Priestia megaterium: one gene and its partners. The protein of the gene in region 1 interacts with the protein of each later gene in a pairwise test. Links are inferred from orthologs where the notes say so. Each region holds a gene or a part of one and is shown in the gene's direction. Other genes may lie near its edges. The genes, in order: rho, yhbY and hfq.

Region 1 (7,494 bases):
AGATTAAGGAAGCGCATTCATTAGGTTTGTTAGCGGGGGTTACAACAAATCCTAGTTTAGTAGCTAAAGAGAACATCACGTTTGAAGATCGTCTTCGTGAAATTACAGAGTTCGTTGAAGGATCTGTAAGTGCAGAAGTGATTGCGCTTGATGCAGAAGGCATGATTCGCGAAGGAAAAGAGCTTGCTGCGATTGCGCCGAATATTACAATCAAGGTACCGATGACTCCAGATGGCTTAAAAGCAGTAAAAGAATTTACTAGTTTAGGTATTAAGACAAACGTTACGCTTATTTTCTCAGCTAACCAAGCGTTAATGGCAGCAAGAGCAGGTGCTACTTACGTATCGCCTTTCTTGGGAAGGTTAGACGATATTGGTTTTAATGGCCTCGATTTAATCTCAGATATTGCAGATATTTTTGCAATTCATGACATTCCATCCGAAATTATTGCAGCATCTATTCGTCATCCGATGCACGTAACAGAAGCTGCAAAAAATGGAGCACATATTGCGACAATTCCTTACAAAGTTTTAATGCAATTGTTCAAACATCCGTTAACAAATGCAGGAATTGACCAATTTTTAGCAGATTGGGAAAAACGAAATGTCTAAACATGTATAAATTTGTGTGGCATTTACCATCCTGACAGGTGAATGCCATATTTTTCTTTTATCTTGTCGAAACTATACATGATTTTTTCATTTTCGTGTACACTAGTAGGTAATAGGAAAAATAACCATTCTTTTAGGTATTCTTTGTACCAAAATTTTCCTCAATTACTAGGTGAGAAACTTTCTTTCACTAGAAGGGAGCTATAAATGGAAAAGTTAAAAATACAAGGTGGCTTTACCTTAAGTGGATCCGTCCGCGTCAGTGGTGCTAAAAATAGTGCCGTTGCGCTTATTCCAGCAACAATTTTAGCCGAGTCACCTGTTACAATTGAAGGTCTGCCTGATATTTCAGACGTGCAGTTATTAGGGGATTTAGTTGAAGAAATTGGTGGGAAAGTAACCATTGATAACGACGAATTAACAGTAGATCCATCCGGAATGGTTGCAATGCCTTTACCGAACGGAAAAGTAAAAAAATTACGCGCTTCTTATTATTTAATGGGGGCGATGTTGGGACGCTTTAAAAAAGCGGTAGTTGGTCTTCCAGGAGGCTGTTACCTTGGTCCAAGACCAATCGATCAGCACATTAAAGGCTTTGAAGCTCTTGGTGCGAAAGTAACAAATGAGCAAGGAGCTATTTACATTCGAGCTGATGAACTGATTGGTGCTCGAATTTATTTAGACGTTGTGAGCGTAGGAGCAACAATCAATATCATGCTAGCTGCTGTGAGAGCAAAAGGGCGTACCGTTATCGAGAATGCTGCTAAAGAGCCTGAAATTATCGATGTAGCTACGTTACTGACAAGTATGGGTGCCCGTATTAAAGGTGCAGGGACGGACGTTATTCGAATTGATGGCGTAGATCAATTAAAAGGATGCCGTCATTCCATCATTCCAGACCGAATTGAAGCAGGCACGTATATGATTATGGGAGCGAGTATGGGAAAAGAAGTTGTTGTTGACAACGTTATCCCTCAGCACCTAGAGTCATTAACGGCTAAAATGCGGGAAATGGGTATTCATATCGAAACAAGCTCAGATCAGATTCTCGTAGCGACTCGTCAGCTGTTGAAGCCCGTAGATATTAAAACGTTAGTATATCCAGGTTTTCCAACTGATTTACAGCAGCCATTCACGACGCTTCTAACAAGAGCATCAGGTACAAGCGTTGTGACAGATACAATTTACGGTGCAAGGTTTAAGCATATTGACGAGCTGAGACGAATGAATGCATCTGTTAAGGTAGAAGGACGTTCAGCTATTATTAATGGTCCCATTCACTTACAAGGTGCACGTGTGAAAGCGTCGGACTTACGAGCAGGAGCAGCCCTTGTAACCGCAGGCTTAATGGCCAAAGGGATTACAGAAGTAACTGGTTTAGAGCACATTGACCGAGGTTACAGCCATTTAGTAGACAAGCTATCGGATTTAGGGGCAATGATTTGGCGTGAAGAGATGACTCAAGAAGAAATTGAACAATTTCAAAATTCATAGAGGCAAATTGCACAACAGTCAGGAAAGCAAATTCTAGAAATGAGCCGTTAAATAAGCTACACAGGTGTAGGAACGTTCTTCTATGTCTGTGTAGCTTATATATTTATGAATAGGGTAAATAGATAAAAAGGGGAAGCTAAAAGATAAATTTCACTTCTTATTTTAACGTCCAGTTTATTTCCTTTAATGTGAAATTATGAAAAGGTTTTCCTTGCTTCTCTTAAGCTATTAAATTTCCTTTTTTTTATTCATCTTCTAAAGTAAAAAAAGATTGATTAAAAAGATAGAAAAAGGTTAGAATATAAATTGCTACGTTAAATTTATCAAGATAATATAAATGGTTTTATGTCGGAATTATTCTTCTAAAAGTGTATGGTTAATCAATTGATTCTACTTATTATACTTCAAAGGTTATATTCTCCATTTTCACAGATTTATTCCATCCATATCATCTCTCAATTTTATATTTGAATTTAATATGGGAGGAACGGTTAAAAATTATTCATTATAAAGCGTGGTGTCCTAATGAACTTAACATTATCCAGTTTAGAAAATATGAAATTAAAAGAGCTATATGAACATGCTCGTGAGTATAAAGTTTCGTACTATAGTAAATTAACGAAAAAAGAACTTGTCTTTGCTATTTTAAAGGCTCAAGCTGAACAAGATGGGCTTTTATTTATGGAAGGCGTTCTTGAAATTATTCAGTCAGAAGGATTCGGTTTCTTACGACCAATTAACTATTCACCGAGTTCAGAAGATATTTATATCTCAGCTTCACAAATTCGTCGCTTCGATCTGCGTAATGGAGACAAGGTATCGGGGAAAGTTCGTCCTCCGAAAGAAAATGAGCGCTACTACGGGTTACTGCATGTAGAAGCAGTAAACGGAGAAGACCCAGAAACGTCAAAAGAACGCGTACATTTTCCAGCACTAACCCCGATTTATCCAAATGAGCAAATGCTGCTGGAAACTCAGCCAAGAAGTTTCTCTACGCGTATTATTGACTTGATTTCACCAATTGGATTTGGGCAAAGGGGACTAATTGTTGCGCCGCCAAAGGCAGGTAAAACGATGCTGTTAAAAGAAATTGCCAATAGCATTACAACCAATCATCCTGATGCGGAATTGATTGTTCTTCTTATTGATGAGCGTCCTGAAGAAGTAACGGACATTGAGCGTTCGGTTGACGGTGATGTTGTCAGTTCTACATTTGACGAAGTGCCAGAAAATCACATTAAAGTAGCGGAACTTGTCCTTGAACGTGCGATGAGACTTGTCGAACACAAAAAAGATGTTGTCATTTTGATGGATAGCATTACAAGACTTGCTCGTGCTTATAACTTAGTTATTCCACCGAGCGGTCGTACACTATCAGGGGGTATTGATCCAGCTGCTTTTCATCGTCCAAAACGCTTCTTTGGAGCTGCGCGTAACATTGAAGATGGAGGCAGCTTAACCATTCTAGCAACAGCCTTAATTGATACAGGCTCTCGTATGGATGATGTTATTTATGAAGAATTTAAAGGTACAGGTAACATGGAACTGCATCTAGATCGTTCACTAGCTGAAAAACGTATCTTCCCTGCGATTGACATTCGTCGTTCAGGCACACGTAAAGAAGAGCTGTTAATTCCAAAAGAGCATTTAGACCACTTATGGGCAATTCGCAAATCAATGGCAGATGCTCCTGATTTTGCAGAAAAATTCTTAAAACGTTTACGTCAAACAAAGACAAATGAAGAGTTCTTTTCGATGTTAACGGAAGAGAAAAAAACGCTTCTAGCAAATAAACGATAAGTTATAAAACATGTGGTTGCAAAAGCATACAACCCTTGTTATAATTTCATCATGTGTGTTGATAAAGTACACAGTGAAATAGTTATTATTTCATCACTATCTTTATCAATAAACTCTGTTTCAGAATGATTCAGGGCGGAAGGAGATGAAACGAATGAAAACAGGAATTCATCCAAACTATAAAACAGTTATGGTTAAATGTACTTGCGGAAACGAATTTGAAAGTGGTTCTGTAAAAGAAGAGATCCGCGTTGAGACTTGTTCTGAATGTCACCCATTCTACACTGGTCGTCAAAAATTCGCTGAAGCTGGTGGCCGTGTTGATCGCTTCAACAAAAAATACGGTCTTAAATAATCACATTGTCGAAACAAACAGGCAAGTAGCTTAACTTCTTGCCTGTTTTTTTGCTTAAAAAAGTAGAAAAACAGTGTCTGCTTGATAAAAAAGTGGGTACTTTATCATAGGAATAAGATCTACATAGAAGACGTAGATTAAGTTAGTAGCGGTTCGCTCAGAAACGGAACGAGAAGAAGGGAGAGTCCCGCAGTGGTGTACGTAATGAAACAAAGCGGTTGGATAGAAGTAATTTGTGGCAGTATGTTTTCAGGGAAATCAGAAGAGTTGATTCGACGTGTGCGCCGTACGCAGTTTGCTAAACAAAAAGCACAAGTGTTCAAGCCTGCAATTGATAATCGATATAGTGAAGAAGCTGTCGTTTCACATAATGGTACATCTGTTATGGCTTATTCAATCTCAGCATCGCGCGATATTTTAAAGCGAGTAAATGAAGAGACAGACGTAGTAGCGATAGATGAAGTACAGTTTTTTGACACAGATATTTTAGAAATTGTTCAATCTTTAGCAGATCAAGGCTTTCGTGTGATTGTAGCAGGGTTAGACCAAGACTTCAAAGGTGAACCTTTTGGACAAATGCCCCAGTTAATGGCTATTGCAGAATCGGTAACAAAGCTACAGGCCGTATGCGCTTCATGTGGCTCTCCTGCGAGCCGTACGCAGCGTTTGATTAACGGTGAGCCTGCTTCTTATGACGACCCTATTATTTTAGTCGGTGCGTCTGAATCGTACGAACCAAGATGTCGTCATTGCCACGTTGTGCAAAAGTCCAAAGGACAGGCTGTGTCTGTGGACTCAAGCGAAATGGTCGAAAAATAAAGCAAGAATTTTATGATGATAAAAACAGAACGCGCAGTTCTGTTTTTTTGTTCATATACGTGTATTAACAAGGTTTTGACTCTATTTTAAAGCTATACTATAATTACAATGTTATGGATAAAGAATGAGGTGAATGACGTGTTTGATCGTTTAGAAGCGGTAGAGGCGCGCTATGAGAAGTTAAACGAACTTCTGAGTGACCCTGAGATCGTAAACAACCCCTCTAAGTTGAGAGAATATTCGAAGGAACAATCAGATATACAACAAACGGTAGCCGCTTATCAGGAATACAAAGATGTAAAAGAGCAGTTATCAGAAGCGAAAACGATGCTTGAAGATAAGCTTGATGCAGATATGCGCGACATGGTCAAAGAAGAAATTGCCGAGTTAGAAACGCAGCAAGAAGAGCTAGTTGAAAAGCTACGTATTTTATTAATTCCAAAAGATCCAAACGATGATAAAAACGTAATCATGGAGGTTCGTGGAGCGGCTGGTGGAGATGAAGCAGCGTTATTTGCAGCTAATTTGTACCGCATGTATTCTCGTTTTGCTGAATCACAAGGCTGGAAAACAGAAGTAATGGAAGCAACGACTACTGGAGTAGGCGGTTATAAAGAAATTATCTTTATGATTAACGGTAAAGGTGCGTACTCAAAGATGAAATTTGAAAACGGTGCACACCGTGTTCAGCGAGTTCCTGAAACAGAATCAGGCGGTCGTATTCATACATCTACAGCAACGGTAGCATGTCTTCCTGAAGCGGAAGAAGTTGAAGTGGACATTCATGAAAAAGACATCCGTGTAGATACATTTGCTTCAAGTGGACCTGGTGGCCAAAGTGTTAATACGACGATGTCGGCAGTTCGTTTAACACATTTACCAACAAATACAGTGGTATCATGTCAAGATGAAAAGTCTCAAATTAAAAATAAAGAAAAAGCAATGAAAGTATTGCGTGCTCGCGTGTACGACAAATTCCAGCGAGAAGCACAAGCAGAGTACGATGCAACGCGCAAACAAGCAGTTGGATCAGGAGATCGCTCTGAGCGTATCCGTACGTATAATTTCCCGCAAAATCGCGTAACGGACCACCGTATTGGTCTGACGATTCAAAAGCTAGATCAAATCTTAGAAGGCAAGCTTGATGAAATTATCGATGCATTAGTAATGGAAGACCAAGCGCGCCGAATGGAAGATTCGAACTAATGAAAGTATTTGAAGCCCTTAAGTGGGCTTCTTCTTTTTTGAAAGAGGCAAAGCGAGATGAAAACGCGGGAGAACTCTTGCTTCGCCATCACTTACAGATGACGAGAACTCATTTGCTAGGTGCTCTGCAGGAAGAACTAGAAGAAGAAACGCTAAAAAGGTTTGAACAAGATGTCCATGCTCATAAAGCAGGGATGCCTGTACAATATCTCATCGGGACAGAAGAATTTTACGGACGTTCATTTATTGTAAACGAACATGTATTAATTCCAAGACCGGAAACAGAAGAGCTCGTATATGGAATGATTTCTCGAATGAAAAAAGAATTTCAACACCAGTCTATTGAGCTTGTCGATATTGGAACGGGAAGTGGGGCGATTGCTATCACTTTAGCGTTGGAGCTTGACAGCGTCAATGTTACAGCAACAGATATAGCTATAGAATCTTTAAATGTAGCCAAGGAGAATGCTCAAAATCTGGACGCTGCTGTCACGTTTATACAGGGAGATTTATTACAACCATTCCTATCATCAAATCAGAAATTTGATGTAATTGTGTCTAATCCGCCTTATATTCCAGCAGATGATGAATTGTCCACAGTGGTAAAAGATCATGAGCCAAATCGAGCTCTTTTTGGTGGAAAAGATGGTCTGGATTTTTATCGACGTTTTATGGAAGAGTTGCCATATGTGACGAAGTCAAACAGTATTATTGGATTTGAGGTCGGGGCCGGACAGACAAAAGATGTAGCTGAGATGCTGCAAAAAACGTTTCCGACAGCTTTTGTAGAATGTGTATATGATATTAATGGAAAAGATCGAATGGTTTTTGCACAACTTCGTGATAACTAAAAAAATCAGAGGGAATGATTTTCCCTTTGGTTTTTGAAAATCATGCATTTTTTTACTAAATTACTAGTTTAAGATATCTTGCTTTCGGCCATACTGTTCCTATGAAAGGGCGGTGGCCGAAATGAAGAAATATGCTATCATTTATTTTATTTTATTAATTATTGGAGCAAATGCTCAACTTATATATACACATAACCAAGTGCAGGCAGATCAGCCTGCAGTCATTCCAGACGAGGCAATTCGACTGCGTATTTTAGCAAACAGCGACGGTGAAAAAGATCAGTACGTAAAACGTCTGATTCGTGACCGTGTGAACGAACAAATTACAGAATGGGTAAAAGATTTAACATCTGTAACT
Region 2 (7,512 bases), 570 kb from region 1 along the record:
AACTTACACGAGCTATTTATTCGTCGTTTGAAGCCTTCTGCCCGTCCGGTCGATCAGCAGAAAGACAGCGTTGTCAGTCCTGTAGATGCAAAGATAGAAGCATATGGAGTCATTACGCCTCAAAAAGAAATGATTGTAAAAAACAAACCTTATTCTATACAGGAAATGGTTTCAAATGATCTCATTCTTGAAAAATATATAGAAGGACAGTTTATCATCCTCTATCTTAGTCCAAAAGACTATCATCGCATTCACAGTCCTCTTAAAGCACAAGTAGGGAATACGTGGACCGTTGGACAAAAGTCTTATCCAGTAAATTCATTAGGAATCAAGTATGGGAAAGAACCGCTTGTGAAAAATTTCCGGAAGCTCACGGAGTTAACATTTGAAAATGGTCACATGCTGATGGTAAAAGTAGGAGCCATGTTTATAAACAGCATTGAAGCGGTTTCTAAAAAAGAAGTAGTCGAAAAAGGGGAAGAAATGGCTTACTTCACGTTTGGCTCGACTGTCATTTTATTATTTGAGAAGAACTCAATCACTTTTGATTCTAACGTCCACTCAGGTTCTTACGTAAAATGTGGAGAACCAATTGCTCATTTGAAAAAATAGAGCCTATATAATAAAAGAGTAGATAGATAAATGAAGATGCAGCTTTCTTTTATTAAGAAGGCTCTTTTATTCGTTAAGAAGGAATTTGTATGCTAATCTTTAATGATCTTCTTTCAATTTCCTCTTCAATTAATTTTATAAAATCAGGGCTTAATTGCAGTTCGGTTGCTTTGCTGTATGACTCAATAAGCAGCTCATCTGATAATTTTCTCATAAGATTGCCGCCACCTCCTACTAAAATAAATATCCTAAAAAGTTATATTTAAATGCTAATAAATTCCTTATTTATAATCTAACATGAATCAAATAAAGGAACAATCGTTCTGTTATCCACAGCTTTCGGTGGATAAAATGTGGGTATGTTGTTTATAATTACCATTAATTGCTGAACTATAACAGAGGATAATGTGTATAACCTTATCCACATAGTTGGGGTTATCATTTTTTGTCGAAAACTTTTAACAGAATTTGTTTACCACTTACCCTATTTGATAAGTAATAAACGTTTTCTGCACTATTTTTTATTTTAAGTTTGCAGTGGGTAAATATATCGTAAGCTCACGAACAAATGGAGGTTTACTGCCTTTTGTCAATAACTTTCTGTATAAAGTTAAAGCATTCACAAGGCATATCCTTTATACTAAGAAAAGACCTGTTTTTGAAGAGAATAAAATTTTAGGTTGGAAAATAACAAGAAGTCGTTATAATGATAGACGGCGTTAATTTTAGTATGTAACTATATATTCGAGGTGCATGATACGTGTTGAAACTTTTTTTACCAAATGAACATGTGAAAAACGTGTTTCAAATTAAGCCAGACGATTTGAAAGAGCGCGGGATAAAAGGAATTATTACCGACTTAGATAACACGTTGGTGGAATGGGATCGCCCTGATGCCACTCCGGAATTAATTGAGTGGTTTCAGTTAATGAAAGATAGTGGAATTAAAATTACGATTGTATCGAATAATGTGGAGAAACGAGTCAAGCTGTTTTCAGATCCAGTTGGACTTCCATTTGTATATAAAGCACGCAAACCGATGCGTAAAGCATTTAGAAGAGCTCTTCGTGATATGGAGCTGCAAAAAGATGAGGTTGTGGTCATTGGCGACCAGCTTTTAACGGATGTATTAGGAGGAAATCGCCTAGGCGTATATACGGTTTTGGTTGTACCAGTTGCGCAAACAGATGGATTTGTAACGAAATTTAACCGTAAAATGGAACGAAGAATTTTAGGTTGGATGAAACGAAAAGGTATGATTAACTGGGAGGATTAAAACGTGAGTGAAGAAAAAATACAGTGCGTAGGATGCGGAGTGGAGATTCAAACAGAACGACCGAATGAACTTGGCTACGCTCCAAAATCAGCATTAGAAAAAGAAGCTATTATTTGCCAGCGATGCTTTCGCTTGAAGCATTATAATGAAGTACAAGATGTTTCCTTAACAGACGATGATTTTTTAAAAATCTTAAATGGAATTGGTCAAACGGACGGTTTGGTTGTAAAAGTTGTAGATATCTTTGACTTTAACGGCAGCTGGTTACCTGGTTTGCATCGATTTGTTGGAAATAATAAGGTTCTTTTAGTGGGAAATAAAGCAGATTTACTGCCGAAGTCTATAAAGAAAAATAAACTAATTCATTGGATGAAGCGAGAAGCGAAAGAGCTTGGCCTAAAATCAGTGGATGTGTTCCTCATGAGCGCGCAAAAAGGACAAGGAATTCGAGAAATTGCCGAAGCCATTGAACATTATCGCGAAGGTAAAGATGTATATGTTGTTGGATGTACAAACGTTGGTAAATCGACATTTATTAATGCCATTATTAAAGAAGTAACGGGAGAAAAAGATATTATTACTACGTCTCAATATCCGGGCACAACGCTTGATATGATTGATATCCCGCTTGATAACGGCGCGTCTTTATATGATACGCCTGGCATTATTAATCATCATCAAATGGCTCACTATGTAGATAAACGAGACTTAAAGTTAATTTCTCCTAAAAAAGAAATAAAGCCGAAGGTTTATCAGCTAAACGAAGGGCAAACGCTATACTTTGGAGGACTGGCGCGCTTAGATTATGTACAGGGAGGCCGCAAGTCGTTAACATGTTATGTATCGAATGATTTGCATATCCATCGTACAAAGCTTGAAAAAGCAGATGAGTTGTATGAAAAGCAAGCAGGTGAACTGCTTCAGCCGCCGCGCCCAGAGCAAATGAGTGAGTTTCCTGAACTTGTTGCACATGAATTTACAATCAAAAATGAAAAGACGGATATTGTTTTTTCAGGGCTTGGCTGGGTGACGGTTAATGAGTCAGGTTCAAAAGTTGTGGCGCATGCACCAAAAGGAGTCGGCGTATTTGTGCGCGATTCTTTAATTTAAACAAAAAGGGGAAAAAATCTTGAGTACATTATATGGGCTAGTTGGTTATCCGCTTGGGCATTCACTATCGCCATTGATGCAAAATGATGCCTTTAAACGTCTGAACATGGATGCGCATTATGAGGCTTTTCCAATTGAACCTGTTCATTTTGAGTCAGCTATTGGAGAGCTAAAAGATAAAAACATTCAAGGATTTAATGTCACGATTCCGTATAAAGTTGATATTATGAATCATTTGGATGAAGTCGATTCATTAGCAAAGGCAATTGGCGCTGTAAATACAGTTGTTAATCAAGATGGCCGTTATATTGGATACAATACCGACGGAGAGGGGTATGTGACTTCTTTACTCAAAGCAGTAGAAGGCGGCTTATCCCAAAAAAGAATTTTAATTATTGGAGCTGGAGGAGCTGCAAAAGCTATTTTTTATACAATTGCAGCTCAGCACGCTCCCGATGTAATTGCGATATGCAATCGTACCGTCGAAAAAGCAGCTTTACTAGCTAACGAGCTGCCTTTTTCGACGAAAACGGCGGCGATGTCTATTTCTGATGCGGAAAAACAACTAGATACATTCGATATTATTATTAATACCACTTCGGTGGGGATGTATCCTAACGTTGATGAGCTGCCTTTAGCACTTACTTTATTGCAAAAAGAAGCGGTAGTCAGCGATATTATTTACAACCCTTTAAAAACAAAGCTTTTGAAAGAGGCTGAAGCAAAAGGGGCAGGCACTCATAACGGTGTCGGTATGTTTGTACTGCAAGGTGCACTTGCATTTGAAAAATGGACGAAGGTCCGTCCTGACGAAGAGGCAATGGAACACATTGTTCTTTCAACACTAACTAAGAGATAAGATACAACGGAGGTTTTTATGTTAACAGGTAAACAAAAACGTTTTTTACGTTCAAAAGCACATCATTTAAATCCAATTTTCCAAGTAGGAAAAGGTGGAGTCAATGAAAATATGATTGGTCAAATTGCTGATGCATTAGAAGCAAGAGAATTATTAAAAGTAAGCATTCTGCAAAACTGTGACGAAGATCGTGACACGGTTGCTGCTCGATTAACAAAAGGAACAAAAGCAGAGCTTGTACAAGTGATTGGAAATACAATTGTGTTATATAAAGAATCACGTGAAAATAAGCAGTTAATGCTTCCAAAAGTGAAATGAAATAGAGCGGGGAAACCCGCTCTATTTAAAAATGAAGTAAATTAAAGGAGTCGGGGATTGTTGAAGAGTATTGGAATTTTAGGTGGAACGTTCAATCCGCCTCATTTGGGGCATTTAATGATGGCAAATGAGGTTTTGCATGCCTTGAAATTAGATGAGATATGGTTCATGCCGTCATATATTCCACCTCATAAAACAATCAAAGAGCCTATTGAGCCATATCATCGTTTACAAATGCTAAAGCTAGCTATTGAAGAACATGATCAATTCACCCTGCAGCCGATTGAATTTGAGCGCAAAGAGCCTTCATATACATATGATACGATGAGAATACTAACAGAGAAATATCCAACGTATCAGTTTCATTTCATCATTGGTGCTGATATGGTAGAATATTTGCCGAAGTGGTATGAAATTGATGAATTAGTCAATTTGGTTACATTTGTAGGTGTAAAGCGCCCGGGGTATACCATTACGTCCCCTTACCCGATAAAAGAAGTAGAAGTTCCGCAGTTTGATGTCTCCTCTTCCTTTATTCGCGAACGAGTAGTAAAGAAAGAAACCATTCGTTATTTTATACCTGCTGGTGTTAAACAATATATCGAGGAGAATCAATTATATGAATCGAACTGAGGCATTAGAAATCGTAAAGAAACAGTTAACAGAACGTCGTTATATTCATACTGTCGGGGTAATGGAAACAGCAATTGAATTAGCTAAACGTTTTGAAGCAGACGAAAAAAAAGCAGAACTGGCTGCTATTTTTCATGACTATGCCAAGTTTCGTCCAAAGGAAGAGATGAAGCAAATTATTATTGATCAAAACATGAACCCTTCTTTATTGGAATACAATACCGAATTATGGCATGCTCCAGTAGGCGCGTTTTTAGTGAGAAATGAAGTAGGGATTACGGATAAGGAAGTATTGGATGCAATTGCTTACCATACATCCGGAAGACCTGGCATGACGTTACTTGAAAAAATTGTGTACGTTGCTGATTATATTGAACCTGGAAGGAGATTTCCAGGTGTTGATGAAGTGCGGGAGTTAGCTAAAACCGACTTAAATGCAGCACTTATTCAATCATTAAAGAATACTATTTCTTTTTTAATGACCAAACATCAGGCCGTTTATCCCGATACGATGATGACATATAATGATTTAATCTTAGGAGGTCAAACACATGACTGAACGTGAATTGCTATCTCTTGTTGTAGAAGCAGCCGATGATAAAAAAGCAATCGATATCGTAGCGTTAAATATGGAAGGAATCTCACTTGTGGCAGATTATTTTGTTATTTGTCACGGTAACTCAGATAAACAAGTGCAGGCAATTGCTCGTGAAATTAAAGAAAAAGCACACGAACAAGGCATTTCTGTGAAGCGTTTAGAAGGGTTTGAGCAGGCTAAGTGGGTGCTTGTTGATCTTGGAGATGTTGTGGTTCACATTTTCCATAAAGATGAGCGCGGATATTATAACTTAGAACGCTTATGGGGAGATGCACCATTTGTAAGTTCAGAAGAGCTACAGCTATGAGCAGGTACGGAGAATTTGCCTACGTATATGATCAGCTAATGGCAGACGTTCCGTATGACGATTGGGCTGAATTTTTTAATCAGCAGGTGGCAAAAGCAAAAACAAAGCCTAACAGTATATTAGACCTTGCCTGCGGCACGGGAGAACTCTCCGTTCGATTTGCAAAAGAAGGTTTCTCCGTAGTCGGCGTTGATTTGTCTGATGATATGCTTATGGTAGCTCAAGAGAAGGCAGCAGAAGCAGGGGTAACGCTATCTCTTTTTCAGCAAAACATGGCGGAACTTGAGTTATTGAAAGAGTTTGATTGTGTAGTAATCTTTTGTGATTCTTTGAACTATTTGCAAAGTGATAAAGAAGTTCAAGAAACCATTCAACGTGTATATAAACACTTAAAACCAGGTGGGCTCTTTATATTTGATGTTCATTCAGTGCACAAGATGAAGGACGTATTTGGAAATCAATCTTTTTCTTATGTAGATGAAGACGTGTCATATATTTGGAACTGCACCTATGACGATACAGACATGCGTGTAGAGCATGATATTACGTTTTTTGCTTATGATGAAGAAATCGATGCATATCATCGCTTTGATGAGGTGCATGCTCAGCGCACTTGGTCGATTGACCATTATCAATCATGGTTGAGCCAAGCTGGTTTTATAAATATAGAAGTAAGTGCAGATTTCAAAATGAGTAAGCCTACTTCAAACAGTGAGCGCATCTTTTTCTCTGCGCAAAAAAAAGAAGCCGAGTAGAGGCTTCTTTTTTTGTTTCAAAGCAGGATTTCTACAGAAATTATGGAATAAGACTATCAAACTGATTGTGAACAAGCTCAATGTCTTCGTCAAATTTTTCGTGTGTTTTTTGAAATACGTGCACAAACATCTCTCCGAGTTCAGCTTCTAAAACTTTAATACCTTCTCCGGTTACACCGCCTTTTACGCATACTTTATCCTGCAAGGTAGGAAGCGTAAATATTTCTTTTTCCAACAGTTTTCCCATTCCAATAATCATATCGCTGGCCATGACGGTAGCTTCTTCTTCAGAAATATTTGTTTCTTGAACTGCTGCATCAATAAAGCGTTGAAGCAAAAAGCTGAAGAATGCAGGACCGCAGCTTACGATATCGGATGATACGCGGGTAATCGTTTGATCAATAGCCACAGGCTTTGACATAGATGAAAATAATTCATGTAAATAATTTTGGTAAAAAGGCGTACATCTTTCTCCAAACGTGAAAAGAGAAACACCTGCTAATGCCCGATTCGTAATGCTAGGGATAATTCTAGCTGCTTGACTCGGAATGAGGCGTTCGATTTGTTCTACGCTAATTGGACTGGTAATGGATACAATGCAGTGATCTTTCGTCAGCAGTGGTTCTAATTTTATTAAAAGGGGGTGAATATCCAATGGCTTAACACAAATAAAAATGACTTTGGATGCGTGAACAACTTCTTCAGCTGTATCAGCAACATGAATTTTTTTATGCTGCTGTTGAATCTCTTTGGCCCTTTTTTTTGTACGATTCATAATAGTAATTTTAGAAGGACGTACGGCTTTTGATTCAATAAACGCATCAATTAATATTTTCCCCATGTTTCCTGTTCCGATAAACCCTATGTTCACTGATTCATTCCCTCCTTCAAAAGCCTTTTCTTCTAAACACTATGAAGACGTAATGGAATTTATGACGTTACTTCAAAATTCAAAGGAGTGTACAAGTTGACTTTTTCAAAAAAACAATGGCTAATTGGGTGTATTTGCTTAGCAGTTGGGTTGGCTTTTTATATCTATCGCAC
Region 3 (5,152 bases), 1.0 Mb from region 1 along the record:
ATGACCATTTGGATAAAATGGAATGATGTGAATGCCTATAGATGAAAGTAGTGTTGTTATGACGGGAGAGAAACCAAAACTTATTGTCATTATTGGACCAACTGCGGTTGGTAAAACAAAATTAAGCATTGAACTTGCCAAACAGTTAGACGGAGAAATTATTTCAGGTGATTCGATGCAAATTTATAAAGGGATGGATATCGGAACAGCAAAGGTGTCAGAAGAAGAGATGCAGGGTGTTCCCCATTACCTGATCGATATTAAGGAGCCGGATGAATCGTTTTCTGTGGCAGAATTTCAAGAGATTGTAAGAAAACAAATCGATGATATTCATGCTAAAGGAAAAATGCCGATGATTGTTGGAGGGACGGGTCTTTATATTCAATCCGTTATTTATGATTATCAGTTCACAGAAACGCCTAGTGATGAAAAAGTTCGTGAACGAATGGAAGTATTTATTAAAGCTCATGGCATTGATCCCCTGTATGAGAAGCTCAAAGAAATTGACCCAGACAGTGCGGCTGCTATTCATAAAAATAACCATCGCCGTGTAATTCGAGCGCTTGAAGTTTATGAAGTAACCGGCAAAAAATTCAGTGACTATACAAAAGAACAGTCGCAAGAGTTATTATACGATGTAACCATTATTGGACTTACAATGGATCGAGACGTATTATATGAGAGAATTAATCACCGAGTCGATATGATGATGCAGGCTGGACTGCTTGAGGAAGTCAAATCATTGTACGAAAGTGGTCTGCATGATGTACAATCAATTCAAGCTATCGGCTACAAAGAGCTTTATGCTTATTTTGAGGGACGCTGTACGCTCGAAGAAGCCGTTGAACAGTTGAAACAAAATTCACGCAGATATGCAAAGCGTCAGTTAACATGGTTTCGAAATAAAATGCCTGTAAAATGGATAGAGATGGAAGTTGACAAATTTCCCGAAAAGTTTGCTGAAATTTTTACATATATTGCAGGAAAGCTGAAGAAAGAAGCGAATTAAGTAAACAGATAGAGAAACGAGGAGGCCGAATAATGAAACAATCAGTTAATATTCAAGATCAATTTTTAAATCAATTACGTAAAGAAAATATCTATGTGACGGTATTTCTTTTAAATGGTTTTCAATTAAGAGGACTAATTAAAGGATTTGATAATTTTACTGTGCTAATTGAATCTGAAGGAAAACAGCAGCTGATTTATAAACATGCGATTTCGACATTTGTACCAAATAAAAATATTACAGTAGAACTTGAATAGAGATTAAAGAGAAGCATCCGCATATTCGGATGCTTTTTTTATGTAAATAAAGGCTTAGAAAAGTTTCTTAACATTGTTTTTACTCATTGAACATAAACCTTATAATAGACGATTATTTCTTCGGTAATAAGAGATCATTGTCTTCGTATCGTTCATCGCATGCAGCTATGCGATACAGAGAAGTGGGATGAAACGAGAGGTGAACATGGTGGAACAGCCGATAACTCTTAAAAATAATGGGCAAATTAATATCATTTTAAATAATGAAACAAAAAAGGAAAAATCGTATACGACATCAATTCCGCGTCCTGCCAAAAAAGCTGTGATAAATCATGAGCCGCTTCGGGAAATTGAACGAGAAATGAGCGGACTGGTTGGAATGGAAGAATTGAAAAAAATGATAAAAGAAATATATGCGTGGCTATATATTAACAAAAAAAGAGAGGAACAGGGCTTAAAAGCGGGAAAGCAGGCGCTGCATATGATGTTTAAAGGAAATCCAGGAACAGGGAAAACGACGGTAGCCCGCCTGCTGGGTAAATTATTTTTGAATATGAACATCTTGTCTAAAGGACATTTAATTGAAGCAGAGCGTGCAGATTTAGTTGGAGAATACATTGGTCATACCGCTCAGAAAACGAGAGATCTTGTAAAAAAAGCGCTTGGAGGTATTTTATTTATCGATGAGGCTTATTCTCTTGCAAGAGGGGGAGAAAAAGATTTTGGAAAAGAAGCGATTGATACATTGGTCAAACATATGGAAGATTCAAATGATAAGTTTGTATTGATTTTAGCTGGTTATCCAAGAGAAATGGAAAATTTCTTAAGTCTTAATCCAGGACTGCGCTCTAGGTTTCCGTTTATTTTTGATTTTCCGGATTATGATGTTAATGAACTGATGGACATTGCGGGTCACATGATGAATGACAGGCAGTATCAGTTTAGTACAGAGGCCTATAAAAAGCTAAAAGATCATTTTATGGACGTGAAGTACAATCAGACGCCTAGGGATTTTAGTAACGGTCGATATGTGCGAAACATTATTGAACGTTCCATACGTACTCAATCCATGAGGCTTTTAGAAGAAGAAAGCTTTGAACGTAACGAGCTTTTAACTTTAACGTCAAGCGATATTCAGCTGTGAAAAAAAGCCTTTCGTCATGAAAGGCTTTTTTCTACATATTTGGTTGTCGAATCGTTTTAATCGGCAGGCGCCATTTGTAAATGTATGAACACATCCGAAGGCCTACAAGCAAGATAAATAACGTATAAAGTTCTACAGGCGTGTTTGTAATATGGAGCCCTACGCTAAATCCTGCGATAATCGCCCATACGGCATAAATTTCATCTTTAAGAACAGTAGGCTTTCGGCGTGCTAATAAATCTCGGATAATCCCCCCGCCGCTTCCTGTTAAGACCGCAGCTACAATAACCGCGCTAAGCGGATGGTTCATATGAGTGGCATAAAGCGCTCCTTGAATCGCGAATGCTGCAAGGCCAATGGCGTCCGAAAAATTTCCCCATCGCTTCCAATGTTTTAAGATATTGTTTGGAAATAAAAAAGTGGCAGTGATAGATAATAAAGCAATTTGAAAAAAGAGTCCTTGTTCCCAAAGGGCAGACACCGGTACACCGATAAGCAGGTTTCGAATGGCTCCTCCGCCAAAAGCCGTTACGATTCCGAGTATGTAAACGCCTAAAATATCATATTCCTCTTCCATCGCAATGAAAGCTCCGCTGATTGCAAAAGCAATCGTTCCAATAATGCTAAGTACGTCCCAAGTCATGATGCTATCCCCTTTATTCTGTTTTCACCAAGTAGCGACTATTATTTTAAAATCAGGCAGCCTGATTCAAATTTCGATAAGTAAACCAATTCAAATTGTATACAGAATTTCGTGATATTTCAATGTTTTTTTAATCATCGTTTTATAGATTTTAAAAAGGGTGTTAAACTAGTAAAAGACAATGTATTCTGTCTCTTTTGCAAAGATGGAGAAATGGAGATTTTTTTGATATGATATGAATGATTTGTCAATTTAATAGTAAGGGAAGGAAAAATCTTTGACAGCAGAAATGAATACTGAACTTGAACGCGTAATTTTAGTCGGATGTCAGCTTCATGACGATGACGAACGTTTTGAATATTCAATGGATGAGCTAGCATCTTTAACTGAGACTGCAAAAGGCGAAGTGCTGGTAAGGTTAACGCAAAAGCGCGATCGCATTCATCCAGCTACTTATATTGGAAAAGGGAAAGTAGAAGAACTTGTGGCTCTTGAAGAAGAGTTAGAGCCTGATTTAATTGTATTTAATGATGAATTGTCACCCAGTCAAATCCGCAATTTGTCAGCAGGGTTATCTGCGCGTGTTATTGACCGCACGCAGCTGATTTTGGATATCTTCGCACAGCGTGCTCAAACGCGAGAAGGAAAAATGCAGGTGGAACTTGCTCAATTAAATTATCTGCTGCCTAGGTTAGTAGGACAAGGTACCGCTTTGTCGCGTCTTGGAGGCGGAATTGGAACAAGAGGTCCTGGTGAAACGAAACTTGAAAGTGACCGCAGACATATTCGCCGTAAAATTGATGAAATTAAGCGTCAGTTAAAGACAGTGGTAAGTCACCGCGAACGTTATCGAGAAAGACGTAAGCGTAATCATGTCTATCAAATTGCAATTGTGGGCTATACGAACGCTGGTAAATCGACGATCTTTAACCGCTTAACAGAAGCTGGTATTTTTGAAGAAAATCAGCTGTTTGCAACTCTTGATCCAACGACAAGACAGTATACGCTTCCGTCAGGATTAACGGCGCTGTTAACGGATACGGTTGGATTTATTCAAGATCTTCCAACAACGTTAGTAGCCGCGTTCCGTTCAACACTTGAAGAAGTAACCGAAGCTGACCTTGTTCTGCACGTGGTAGATTCATCTAATCCAGATTACAACAACCACGAAAAAACAGTGCATCGCTTACTAGAAGAGCTGAACGTAACGAACATTCCGATGCTAACAGTTTACAATAAAGAAGATATGCAGCATGAACTATTTGTCCCATCCGCTTCAACATCGTTATCAATGAGCGCTTTTAAAGCTACGGATTTAGTGAAGCTTGGGGAAAGAATTCAAGAAGAAATGAAAAAAGAAATGGCGTTTTTTCATGTGCTGCTGCCGGCTTATGAAGGAAAAATGCTCGCTGAACTAAAAACGGTCTCTATTCTTGAGTCGTTAAAGTTCAATGAAGAAACTGAGAAGTATCAGTGCAAAGGGTATATTGCAAAAGAGCATCCCCTTTACAAAAAGCTACAAACGCTTGAAGAAAGTTGAGGAACAAAGAAATGATGTTTGATCAGTTAAAAAACGGGGCACGCATTCGGGAACTTGCTGCAAAAGTAGAAAAGCAGATTAAGCCCGTACATGAGAAAATTGACGAGCGTATTGAAGCAAATCAATTTCGAGTGCTGCAAAGCTTTCAGCAAAACCGAGTGAGTGATTCACATTTTAATCCGACAACGGGGTATGGCTACGACGATCTAGGCCGCGATACGTTGGAGAAAGTATATGCGGACGTTTTTGGAACAGAAGCATGTCTAGTGCGTCCGCAAATTATTTCAGGCACGCATGCAATCGGCATTTCGCTGTTTGGTGTACTGCGTCCTGGAGATGAACTATTATATATAACCGGAAAGCCTTATGACACGCTTGAAGAAATCGTTGGCATACGAGGAAGCGGTGTAGGTTCTTTAAAAGAATATAACATTAGCTATAAATCAGTAGATTTAACTGAGGAAGGTCAAGTGGATTTTGAAGAAGTGAAAGCGTCTATTCATGAGCATACAAAGATGATAGGCATTCAGCGTTCAAAAGGGTACGGCATTCGTCCTTC

The links.
Region 2: the proteins of rho (region 1) and yhbY interact in binary tests that used the Escherichia coli proteins (3 or more experiments, as listed by UniProt). The link is inferred for Priestia megaterium from one-to-one orthologs.
Region 3: the proteins of rho (region 1) and hfq interact in binary tests that used the Escherichia coli proteins (3 or more experiments, as listed by UniProt). The link is inferred for Priestia megaterium from one-to-one orthologs.

What each region holds. Positions count from the first base shown.
Region 1 is NZ_CP023317.1:4,900,710-4,908,203, reverse strand. What follows is about bases 1,873-4,767. They hold rho (transcription termination factor Rho), read left to right. Parts: upstream 1,873-2,630; coding sequence 2,631-3,905; downstream 3,906-4,767. Other genes in these bases: CEQ83_RS25180 (thymidine kinase), read left to right, coding at 4,465-4,767; rpmE (50S ribosomal protein L31), read left to right, coding at 4,060-4,260; CEQ83_RS25195 (UDP-N-acetylglucosamine 1-carboxyvinyltransferase), read left to right, coding at 1,873-2,105. Outside these bases: fsa (fructose-6-phosphate aldolase), read left to right, coding at 1-611; more of CEQ83_RS25195, read left to right, coding at 819-1,872; more of CEQ83_RS25180, read left to right, coding at 4,768-5,079; prfA (peptide chain release factor 1), read left to right, coding at 5,218-6,285; prmC (peptide chain release factor N(5)-glutamine methyltransferase), read left to right, coding at 6,285-7,136; spoIIR (stage II sporulation protein R), read left to right, coding at 7,258-7,494. UniProt on the Escherichia coli protein: Facilitates transcription termination by a mechanism that involves Rho binding to the nascent RNA, activation of Rho's RNA-dependent ATPase activity, and release of the mRNA from the DNA template.
Region 2 is NZ_CP023317.1:4,333,127-4,340,638, reverse strand. Bases 2,613-5,525 are described here. They hold yhbY (ribosome assembly RNA-binding protein YhbY), read left to right. Parts: upstream 2,613-3,875; coding sequence 3,876-4,175; downstream 4,176-5,525. Other genes in these bases: rsfS (ribosome silencing factor), read left to right, coding at 5,360-5,525; yqeK (bis(5'-nucleosyl)-tetraphosphatase (symmetrical) YqeK), read left to right, coding at 4,795-5,367; CEQ83_RS22220 (nicotinate-nucleotide adenylyltransferase), read left to right, coding at 4,236-4,808; aroE (shikimate dehydrogenase), read left to right, coding at 3,018-3,857; yqeH (ribosome biogenesis GTPase YqeH), read left to right, coding at 2,613-2,998. Outside these bases: CEQ83_RS22250 (phosphatidylserine decarboxylase), read left to right, coding at 1-612; CEQ83_RS22245 (sporulation histidine kinase inhibitor Sda), read right to left, coding at 686-826; CEQ83_RS22240 (YqeG family HAD IIIA-type phosphatase), read left to right, coding at 1,376-1,888; more of yqeH, read left to right, coding at 1,892-2,612; more of rsfS, read left to right, coding at 5,526-5,713; CEQ83_RS22205 (class I SAM-dependent DNA methyltransferase), read left to right, coding at 5,710-6,468; late competence protein ComER, read right to left, coding at 6,509-7,339; CEQ83_RS22195 (helix-hairpin-helix domain-containing protein), read left to right, coding at 7,436-7,512.
Region 3 is NZ_CP023317.1:3,865,814-3,870,965, reverse strand. Bases 1-2,653 are described here. They hold hfq (RNA chaperone Hfq), read left to right. Parts: upstream 1-1,041; coding sequence 1,042-1,266; downstream 1,267-2,653. Other genes in these bases: CEQ83_RS19820 (trimeric intracellular cation channel family protein), read right to left, coding at 2,442-2,653; spoVK (stage V sporulation protein K), read left to right, coding at 1,472-2,410; miaA (tRNA (adenosine(37)-N6)-dimethylallyltransferase MiaA), read left to right, coding at 59-1,009. In the rest of the region: more of CEQ83_RS19820, read right to left, coding at 2,654-3,053; GTPase HflX, read left to right, coding at 3,331-4,593; CEQ83_RS19810 (methionine gamma-lyase family protein), read left to right, coding at 4,608-5,152. UniProt on the Escherichia coli protein: RNA chaperone that binds small regulatory RNA (sRNAs) and mRNAs to facilitate mRNA translational regulation in response to envelope stress, environmental stress and changes in metabolite concentrations.